DNA from 4 places in the Streptomyces sp. NPDC057002 genome. Region 3 is predicted to be linked to each of the others. Evidence: riboswitches for the same ligand, from Rfam matches in the RefSeq annotation. Region 3 holds a riboswitch; each other region holds the start of a gene.
The links. Region 3 has a riboswitch for cyclic di-AMP ahead of ACFT32_RS06135 (peptidoglycan DD-metalloendopeptidase family protein). Riboswitches for the same ligand answer to the same signal wherever they lie in the genome.
Positions count from the first base shown of each region.

Region 1: linked by a shared signal. The riboswitch ahead of ACFT32_RS30735 (transglycosylase family protein) and the one ahead of ACFT32_RS06135 (peptidoglycan DD-metalloendopeptidase family protein) in region 3 are both predicted to bind cyclic di-AMP.
Region 2: linked by a shared signal. The riboswitch ahead of ACFT32_RS38695 (M23 family metallopeptidase) and the one ahead of ACFT32_RS06135 (peptidoglycan DD-metalloendopeptidase family protein) in region 3 are both predicted to bind cyclic di-AMP.
Region 4: linked by a shared signal. The riboswitch ahead of ACFT32_RS15440 (LysM peptidoglycan-binding domain-containing protein) and the one ahead of ACFT32_RS06135 (peptidoglycan DD-metalloendopeptidase family protein) in region 3 are both predicted to bind cyclic di-AMP.

Region 1 covers NZ_JBHURZ010000006.1:547,717-549,895, reverse strand. The annotation lists gene eno (phosphopyruvate hydratase) at 1-34, opposite strand, end outside; gene ACFT32_RS30735 (transglycosylase family protein) at 293-991, opposite strand; cyclic di-AMP (ydaO/yuaA leader) riboswitch at 996-1,162, opposite strand; gene ACFT32_RS30730 (transglycosylase family protein) at 1,391-2,179, opposite strand, start outside.
Region 2 covers NZ_JBHURZ010000010.1:241,403-243,581, reverse strand. The annotation lists gene ACFT32_RS38700 (M16 family metallopeptidase) at 1-805, shown strand, start outside; cyclic di-AMP (ydaO/yuaA leader) riboswitch at 1,009-1,173, shown strand; gene ACFT32_RS38695 (M23 family metallopeptidase) at 1,186-1,971, shown strand; gene ACFT32_RS38690 (GntR family transcriptional regulator) at 2,167-2,179, shown strand, end outside.
Region 3 covers NZ_JBHURZ010000001.1:1,359,018-1,361,196, forward strand. The annotation lists gene ACFT32_RS06130 (DUF6250 domain-containing protein) at 1-43, opposite strand, end outside; gene ACFT32_RS06135 (peptidoglycan DD-metalloendopeptidase family protein) at 215-1,138, opposite strand; cyclic di-AMP (ydaO/yuaA leader) riboswitch at 1,143-1,299, opposite strand; gene ACFT32_RS06140 (alpha-galactosidase) at 1,631-2,179, opposite strand, start outside.
Region 4 covers NZ_JBHURZ010000003.1:229,327-231,505, forward strand. The annotation lists gene ACFT32_RS15435 (HAD family hydrolase) at 1-528, shown strand, start outside; gene ACFT32_RS15440 (LysM peptidoglycan-binding domain-containing protein) at 492-1,262, opposite strand; cyclic di-AMP (ydaO/yuaA leader) riboswitch at 1,268-1,444, opposite strand; gene ACFT32_RS15445 (polyprenyl synthetase family protein) at 1,946-2,179, shown strand, end outside.

The DNA of each region.
Region 1 (2,179 bases), on a different contig from region 3:
TTTCCCGGGCTACGACGACGTCGATGGACGGCACGAGCATCTCCTTCTTATGTGACGCGGGTACGCGGGTCGCGAGGACCCGGCGAGGTGCGGGCCGTGGTGGCTCGCGACATGAGCCTAACCGGCTCCGGCCGATCGGCCACCGGGTCGCCCACCCGATGGACAGAACCGAGAGTAAATTGTTTCCGAACGGAACAAAGCCAGGTTGCAAAGACCGGCAGAAAAAAACCCCGCCCCGGCGCGCGTACGGGGGGAACACGCACCGGGGCGGGGAGCCCTTGAGAGCCGCTGCTTACTTCAGGTGCAGCTGCTGGCCCGGGTAGATGAGGTTGGCGTCCTGGACGATGTCCTTGTTCAGCTGGAACAGCTTCTCCCAGCCGCCCTCGACCTTCTTGTCCGACGCGATCGAGCTGAGGGTGTCGCCCTTGACGACCTTGTACTCGCCGTCGCCCTTCTTGACCTTCTTGCCGGTCGGGGTGGTGACGGTCTTCTTGGCGGCCGGGCGCTCGTCGGAGCGGGAGGCCGGCTGCTGCTCGGTCTGGCGGGACTCGGTGCCCTGCTGGCTCTGCTGCGAGGAGCCGCTGCCGGAGTCGTCCGAGGAGGAGCCGCCGCTGTAGCCGGCGCTCGACAGGCCCTTGCCGCAGACCGGCCAGGCACCCTTGCCCTGGCCCGCGAGGACCTTCTCGCCGATCTCGATCTGCTGCTCCTTGGTGGCCTGGTCGGCGGTGGCGGCGTACTTGGTGCCGCCGTAGCCGGACCAGGTGGAGGCGGAGAACTGCAGACCGCCGTAGTAGCCGTTGCCGGTGTTGATGGACCAGTTGCCGCCGGCCTCGCACTGGGCGACGGTGTCCCACTCGGAGGCGGTGGCGGCGGAGGCGCCGCCGGCGGCCATCAGCGGGGCGGCGACAGCGGCGCCGGTGACACCGGCGACGGCGATGGCACGGCTGGCCTTGGACGGACGGCGGTGCTTGCCCTTGCTGGAAAACAGCATGGAAGGATCCCCTCACCGACGCCTGCGAGGTGAGCTGTCGGGTTCGGGCCGGTTGAGTTGCCCGGCCGCGCCCCTCCCGGGACACGGCTTCACCCCAAGCCCTTCCGGCGCAACTGGCCGGTCGGGCACCTACCTTGGGTCCCCCGCTCCTGCCTACGGCGCTTGACGCGACGACTGTTCCCGTACGGCCGCTGGCAGGATTCGGCGTTGCGGCAGCCGGGGCTCGTGGTGACGAGCGGTCCCGACCGTAGCCACGCGATCCGCTGAATTTCAAAGACGATCAGGGCTTCTGAGATCTATCTCTCACGAGCCCCAAACGGGACATTAGCCGCGAAACATGACGCGAACTCGCGCGGTTTCGGGGCGACTTCCGCCCTCGTTTCCGCACTGCCCGAACAGCTACTTCTCGTCCGCTTCGCCCTCGACCGTGAGCGTCTGACCGGGGCGGATGAGGTCCGGGTCGGCGCCGACGGCCTTCTTGTTGCCGTCGTAGAGCTCGTGCCATCCGCCGCTGATGTCAAGGGAGTCGGCGATGGACCAGAGACTGTCGCCGATACCGACGATGTAGGCACCCTCGGACGTGTCGTCGGAGCCCTCGTCACCGCGCGAGGCGTGACGGCCCGTGGACTCGTCCGTACGGCCGTTCTCGGGCGGGAGGGTTTCGTCGGCGCTGGGGCCTCGGTGACGGCCGGAGCCGGTGTCGGATCCGTCCTCGGTGCCGGCGGACGCCGAAGGGTTGTCGTCCTGCCCCGAGTTGTCGGACTTGTCACGCTCGGGCGTGGCCGACGGGGAGCTTTCGGGCTCCTGACCCTGCGAGCTGGAGTCCTCGGATTCGGGCGACTTGTCGGACTCGGCGGTTTCGTCCTTCGACGTCGACGGCGCGTCAGGGGACGGCGAGTCGGACGACGAAGGGGACGAGCCGAGGGAGTCGAGCAATCCGGGCGAGTCCGATGAACCGGACGAGTCGGGTGATTCGGAGGTGTCCGACCCCTTGTCCTGCTCGAGGCCGGAGAGCAGTCCACAGGTGCGCCAGGCACCGGCTCCCTGCTCGGCGAGGATTCTCTCGGCCACGGCTATCTGCTGGGAACGGCTGGCCAGGTCGGCACTCGGGGCGTAGTCGAGGCCGCCGTGGTTCTCCCAGTCCTCCTGCGACAACTGCAGGCCGCCGAAGTAACCGTTGCCACTGTT
Region 2 (2,179 bases), on a different contig from region 3:
CGTACGCGCCTACTACGAGAAGCACGTCCGTCCGGCGACGGCCACCGCCGTGGTCGTCGGCGACCTCACCGGCATCGACCTCGACGCGCTGCTCGGCGACACGCTGGGCGCCTGGACCGGCTCCTCGGCCGAGCCGCGTCCGGTGCCGCCGGTGACCGCCGACGACACGGGCCGGGTCGTCATCGTGGACCGCCCGGGCGCCGTCCAGACGCAGTTGCTGATCGGCCGGATCGGCTCGGACCGGCACGACCGCGTCTGGCCCGCCCAGGTGCTCGGAACGTACTGCCTCGGTGGCACCCTCACCTCCCGCCTGGACCGCGTCCTGCGGGAGGAGAAGGGCTACACCTACGGCGTACGGGCGTTCGCCCAGGTCCTCAGGTCCGCCCCGGACGGGACCGGTGCCGCGATGCTCGCCATCAGCGGTTCCGTGGACACGCCCAACACCGGCCCCGCCCTCGAGGACCTCTGGACGGTGCTGCGCACCCTCGCCGCCGAGGGGCTCACCGACGCCGAGCGGGACGTCGCCGTGCAGAACCTGGTCGGCGTGGCACCGCTGAAGTACGAGACGGCGGCGGCCGTCGCGAGCACGCTGGCGGACCAGGTCGAGCAGCACCTGCCCGACGACTACCAGGCCGCGCTGTACCGGCAGCTCGCCGCGACCGGCACCGTGGAGGCCACCGCGGCGGCCGTCAGCGCCTTCCCGGGGGACCGTCTGGTGACCGTCCTCGTCGGCGACGCGGCGCAGATCAAGGGCCCGGTCGAGGCCCTCGGTATCGGCGAAGTCGCCGTGGTCGCCGCCGAGTAGCGGGACGCGAGCGGCACGCGCGCGCAGGGGCCCTGGTTGTCTTCTAAGGCACCAGGGCTCCTTTATGCCCGAATTGGGATAGGAGTTGCCCGTCTGGCCTGTGGGATGCGCTACAAAAGCCGGGATCCGTTTGGGAATTGAAAGTGGCGCCGCTTAGCGTCGTCCGGGCTGTTCGTCAGGCAGTGCGCCGCACCCGCGGCACCGGACAGTCATCGCCGAGTCCCCGTACGGCGCGAGCCAGGGGAGCCGGGGACCCACCGCAGTCCCTGGGGTGAATCGGACGCCCGCGCGAGTCGCGAGGGGGTCCGTAGGAGACCTTCCTGCTCCGAACCCGTCAGCTAACCCGGTAGGCGAGAGGGAAGGAAAGGATCAGCCACTACATGGCGTTCACACGCGCCACCGGGAAGCACCGTCGTCCCAGCCGGATCCAGCGTCGCACGGCCCGCGCGGCGGGCGTCGCCGCCCTCGCCACCACCGGCGTCGTCGGCACCGTGGCCGCCCCGGCCTTCGCCGCGGAGCCCGCTGTCGAGCAGACGGGCCTCACTCCGGTCGTGACCATGGGCGACACCGTGGCCCAGAAGATCGACGCCCAGGCCGTCGCCCAGAAGCAGGCGGCCGAAGAGGCCGCCGCCAAGAAGAAGGCCGAGGAGGCCGCCCGCAAGCGCGCCGCCGAGGCGGCCAAGGAGGCCAAGGAGCGCGCTGAGGAGGCCCGCGAGGCCAAGGAGCGTGCCGCCCGCGAGGCCGAGCGCAAGCGCCTCAACACCTTCGTCTCCCCGATCTCCGGCTCGTACGTCTCCACCGGCTACAAGACCGGCGGCGCCGTCTGGTCCTCCGGCAGTCACACCGGTGTCGACTTCCACGCCTCCAGTGGCACGGCCGTCCACTCGGTCGGCATGGGCGAGGTCGTCGAGGCCGGCTGGGGCGGTTCCTACGGCAACCAGGTCGTGATCAAGATGAACGACGGGACGTACACCCAGTACGGCCACCTGTCGTCCAGCAGTGTCTCGGTGGGCCAGAAGGTCACCCCCGGCCAGCAGATCGGCCTGTCCGGCGCGACCGGCAACGTCACCGGCCCGCATCTGCACTTCGAGGCCCGCACCAGCCCCGAGTACGGCTCCGACATCGACCCCGTCGCCTACCTCCGCTCGCACGGCGTGGACGTCTGAACGTCCGACGGCGACTGCTCCGCTTCCCGAAAGCCCCGGCTCCCCGAGCCGGGGCTTTCGGCGTTCGCCACGGCCGACTGTCCAAAAAATATCCCTGGATTCCTGCCCGCCGTCGGAAATTCCGGCTCATTGCAATAGAGTCACGGAACACACGTCACCAGTCGACGTTTCACGGGGATTAAGCGGAGGTCGGTCATGCGTATTCCCG
Region 3 (2,179 bases):
CTCCGGCCGCCAGGGCTCCGAACGTTCTGCGGGTGGTCGGCACGGGACACAGCTCCTTCAGAAAGCGCTTGCACTCACGACGGGATCACTGTGTCCCAACTGCCGTCCCCTGTCGATCCCTTGAGGCGATCGACAGCCGCACACACCGAAGGCCGGACCCGGGGATCGGGGTCCGGCCTTCGGCTGCGTGTCAGGCAGGTGGTCGTGCGATGGGTCAGCCCACGGAGACGCCGTGCGAGCGCAGGTAGGCGACCGGGTCCACGTCCGAGCCGTACTCCGGCGAGGTGCGGATCTCGAAGTGCAGGTGCGGTCCGGTCACATTGCCGGTCGCACCGGACAGGCCGACCTGCTGCCCGGCCGTCACGGTCTGGCCGGCCGAGACGGAGAGCTGGGACAGGTGGGCGTACTGCGCGTACTTGCCGTCCTCGAGCTGGACGACGACCTGGTTGCCGTACGCGCCGCCCCAGCCGGCGGAGACGACCGTGCCGGCGCCGACGGCCTTGAGCGAGGTGCCGGTCGGGACGACGAAGTCGACACCGGTGTGGTAGCCACTCGACCACATGCTGCCGGACATGTGGTACGGGGTGCCGACGGCGGCGCCGTCCACCGGGAGGCTGAAGCCGGAGGCCTCGGCGGCCGGCTTGGCGGCGGCCGGCTTCGCGGCGGTGTCGGCCTTCGGGGCCGACTCGGAGGCGGACGACTTCTCAGCCGACGCCTTGGGCTTCTCGGCCGCCTTGGGCGCGGACGACTGCGTCTTGGGCGCGCTCGCCGCCTTCTTGCCGATCGAGAGCTTCAGGCCCGGGTGGATCAGCGACGGGTCGGAGCCGACGGCGTCACGGTTGTCGCTGTAGAGCTTCTTCCAGCCACCGCTGACGTTCTGGTCGTCGGCGATCTTCGCGAGATAGTCACCGGCCTTCACGGTGTACGCGTGGGCACCCGTGGCCTTTTCGGCGGCCTTCTTCTCGGCGGCCGGAGCGGACTGGACGGCCTTTTCCGGAGCCGACTGCGGGGTCGCGGCGTGGGCGCCGGCGGCCCCCATGAGCGGAAGGGCGAGGGCGGCCCCACCGGTTCCGGCGACGGCGATGGAGCGGGTGAAACGCTGGGACTTCGGGCGGCGATGCTTACCCTTCGCGGGCATGGCGAATTCCTCTCCGGCGCCTGCGAGGTGAGCTGTCGGGTGCGGGCTGGAGATGCCCGGCCGCGCCGAAGTGCGGCTGAACCCCAAGCCGTTCCGGGAACCGGAACAGGCGTCGTACCTGTGGGTCCCCCGCTCCTGCCATACACGGGTGAGTGTGTGCGGGCTCCGGGCGGCGGCAGGATTAGGCGTCCGTCCGGATTGGTGTGGAACGTAAGCGACCGAGACGCAATGGGACAAGCTTGCGGTTGCCTGTGAGGGCGTTTTTCTTGACGCGTCGGCACATTTCCCGTCACCGAGCGTGGATTTCCGATCTCTGTTTCGCCTCAATGTCCCTGAATAACGCAAGAATTACGTGAACATGGCGACAACACATCGTCACGAATATGACGATGGTCACGCGCCCCGACCTCATCTCCTTTACGATCGGGGCACGTTATACCGAAACACCTGAAGTGCCTTATTCGCCTTATCCACCCGATCCGGACAGAACGACTACTTGCGTCGAAGGCGGACGACTGCGGCATCCAGGTCCCCGCGCAGGCCGATCCGCAGTCCGTGATGGGCGAGTACGGCCCCTCGGTGAACTTCGCCCGTTTCGAGGCATTCGTACACTGCTGTCGGGTCGAGGCCCCGCAGCCGGATCGCCGGAACGGGCTCGCCGTAGCGCTGCGCCTGGAGCCAGGCGAGGACGACGGTCTCGTCACCCAGGACGTACTGCACCGCGCTCGAGCTGCCCTCCGGGGCCCGCAGCCGGTACAGGTCACCGCGCTGCACCACGGGCCGGATCTCCTTGTAGAGCTCCACCCAGCCCCGCGCCTCGGCGAGCTCCTCCGCCGTCCACCGTGTGAGGTCGCCGCCCACCCCGAGCACGCCGGCCATGGCACTGACGAACCGGAACCGCAGGGAGCTGGCCCGCTGGTTGAGCATGGTGTTCGGGCTGTCGGTGACCCAGGCGGCCATGACCCGCGCCGGATGGATCTGGCTGAAGCCGTGCTGGATGGCGAGCCGGTCGAGCGGGTCGGTGTTGTCGGAGGTCCACAC
Region 4 (2,179 bases), on a different contig from region 3:
GTGTACGCCGCGGTCGACCAGGACGGGGTCGACGGGCTCACGCTCATCGAGCCGGGCTATCTCATGCCGCACCCGACGCTGCCGGCCGTACGGGTCGACCGGCGCGACGACCTGTGGTGCGAGCCGATCAGCAAGGTGCTGCTGCGCCATCCCTACCTGTCGGACGACGAGTTGGCGGCGACGGCCCGTTCGGTGGTCGGCTCACTGGCGACGGTGACGATGTCGGGGCCCGGCACGGTCGAGCTCCAGCCGTGCGGCGTCACCAAGGCGACGGGCCTGGCGCTGGCCGCCGAGCATCTGGGGCTGCGGCCGTCGGACACCATCGCCTTCGGTGACATGCCCAATGACATCCCGATGTTCGACTGGGCCGCCCACGGCGTCGCGATGGCGAACGCCCATCCCGAACTCAAGGCCGTGGCCGACGAGATCACGCTGTCGAACGAGGACGACGGCATCGCCGTCGTCCTCGAGCGACTGCTGGGCGGGACGGCTCAGTACGGGCCGTTGACGTTGTCGATCGAGCCGTAGCGGTCGGCCGCGTAGTTGCAGGCCGCGGTGATGTTGGCGACCGGGTCGTACGGGTCCCACGACGTGCCGTCCACGTGGTAGGCCTGGAAGGTCGGGTCGATGGTCTGGAGCAGGCCCTTGGACGGGGTGCCCTTGACGGCGTTGGAGTCCCAGTTGTTGATCGCCTGGGGGTTGCCGGACGACTCGCGCATGACGTTGCGGTAGATGCCGTCGTACGACCCCGGAATGCCCTTCTGCGCCATGACGTCCAGCGCCTCGCGGATCCATCCGTCGAGGTTGTCGGCGTAGGTCTTCGCGGAGGCCTGGGTGGCCTTGGCGACGCCACCGGCGGGCTTCGCGGCCGGCTTGGCGGACGACTTGGTCGCCTTCTTCGCGGTGGTCGCCTTGGTCGTCGACACCTTCAGCTTCAGGCCCGGGTGGATCAGCTTCGGGTCGTCGCCGATGGCGGAGCGGTTGTCCTTGTAGAGCTTCTTCCAGCCGCCCGATACGTCGTACTTGTCCGCGATGCGGTAGAGCGTGTCGCCCTTGGCCACGGTGTACGTGAGCGACTTGGGCTGGGCCGCCTGGGGCACGGACTGTGCGACGGCGGGTGCGCTCTGCGGCGCCTCGGCGGCGCTCGCGTAGGTGGCTCCGAGGAGCGGGAGGGTCAGTGCCGCTCCGCCGGTGCCGGCGATCGCGACACCTCGGGAGAGCGGGTTGGTTCTGGGGCGACGGTGCTTGCCTCGTCCGGCCATGGCGAAATTCCTCTCCGGCGCCTGCGAGGTGAGCTGTCGGGTTCGGGCCGGGAGGTGCCCGGCCGCGTACGGCGGTGTACTGCCGTGCGCGGCTTCACCCCGAGCCGTGCCGCTGTGCGGACCGGCGACTTACCTGGGTCCCCCGCTCCTGCCCTGCGTGAGTGAGTCGGTTCGTGTGGGGGTCCGGGCGGCGGCAGGATTCGGCGTCCGCCGGACTGGCCGGGAACGTATGCGAGAGCACATGTCGGGAACAAGCGCCGGAGTCACATATTGCGCGGTTGACCTTGGTCGGGGGTGTTTGGTCCACTTGATCCTTTGCGAGAGCCAAGGCTCAACTCGCGTTCGACTGAAGGGGGTACGGGTCGATGTCGGGGTGGCGCGACAAAGGGGTTAACGTGATTCAACTCACTGATCACAAGCCCGTGGGGCAATTACCGTCAAAGGGAATTTGCTCAATCGTCATGGCAAATCGTGAATATCTGACTATCGACTGGTAAGTCGACAAATGTCTGTTCTTATGGCCCGATCGAAAACATAACGGTCGTGATCAGATACCACCCGGCCTGTAACCATGGGCGCTGGCGGTGATCGAAACGTGACCGGATACGCTGACTCGAGTGATGGCAGCGACCTATCGACAATCCGCGTAATCACCGGCAGACACAGCAGACAGGAGACCCCTCGTGACCGACGTCGGGCCGTTCGGGCTGAGCGTGCGGGACCAGGCTCTGGAAGCCGATGTCCAGGCCGGGTTGGCGGCTGTCGAGGAAGGCTTGTTCGAGGCCACCAAGAGTGAGGTGCCCTTCATCACGGAGGCCGCCCAGCATCTGGTGCGGGCCGGCGGCAAGCGGTTCCGTCCGCTGCTCGTGATGCTCTCCGCCCAGTTCGGCGACCCGTACGCGCCCGGGATCGTGCCG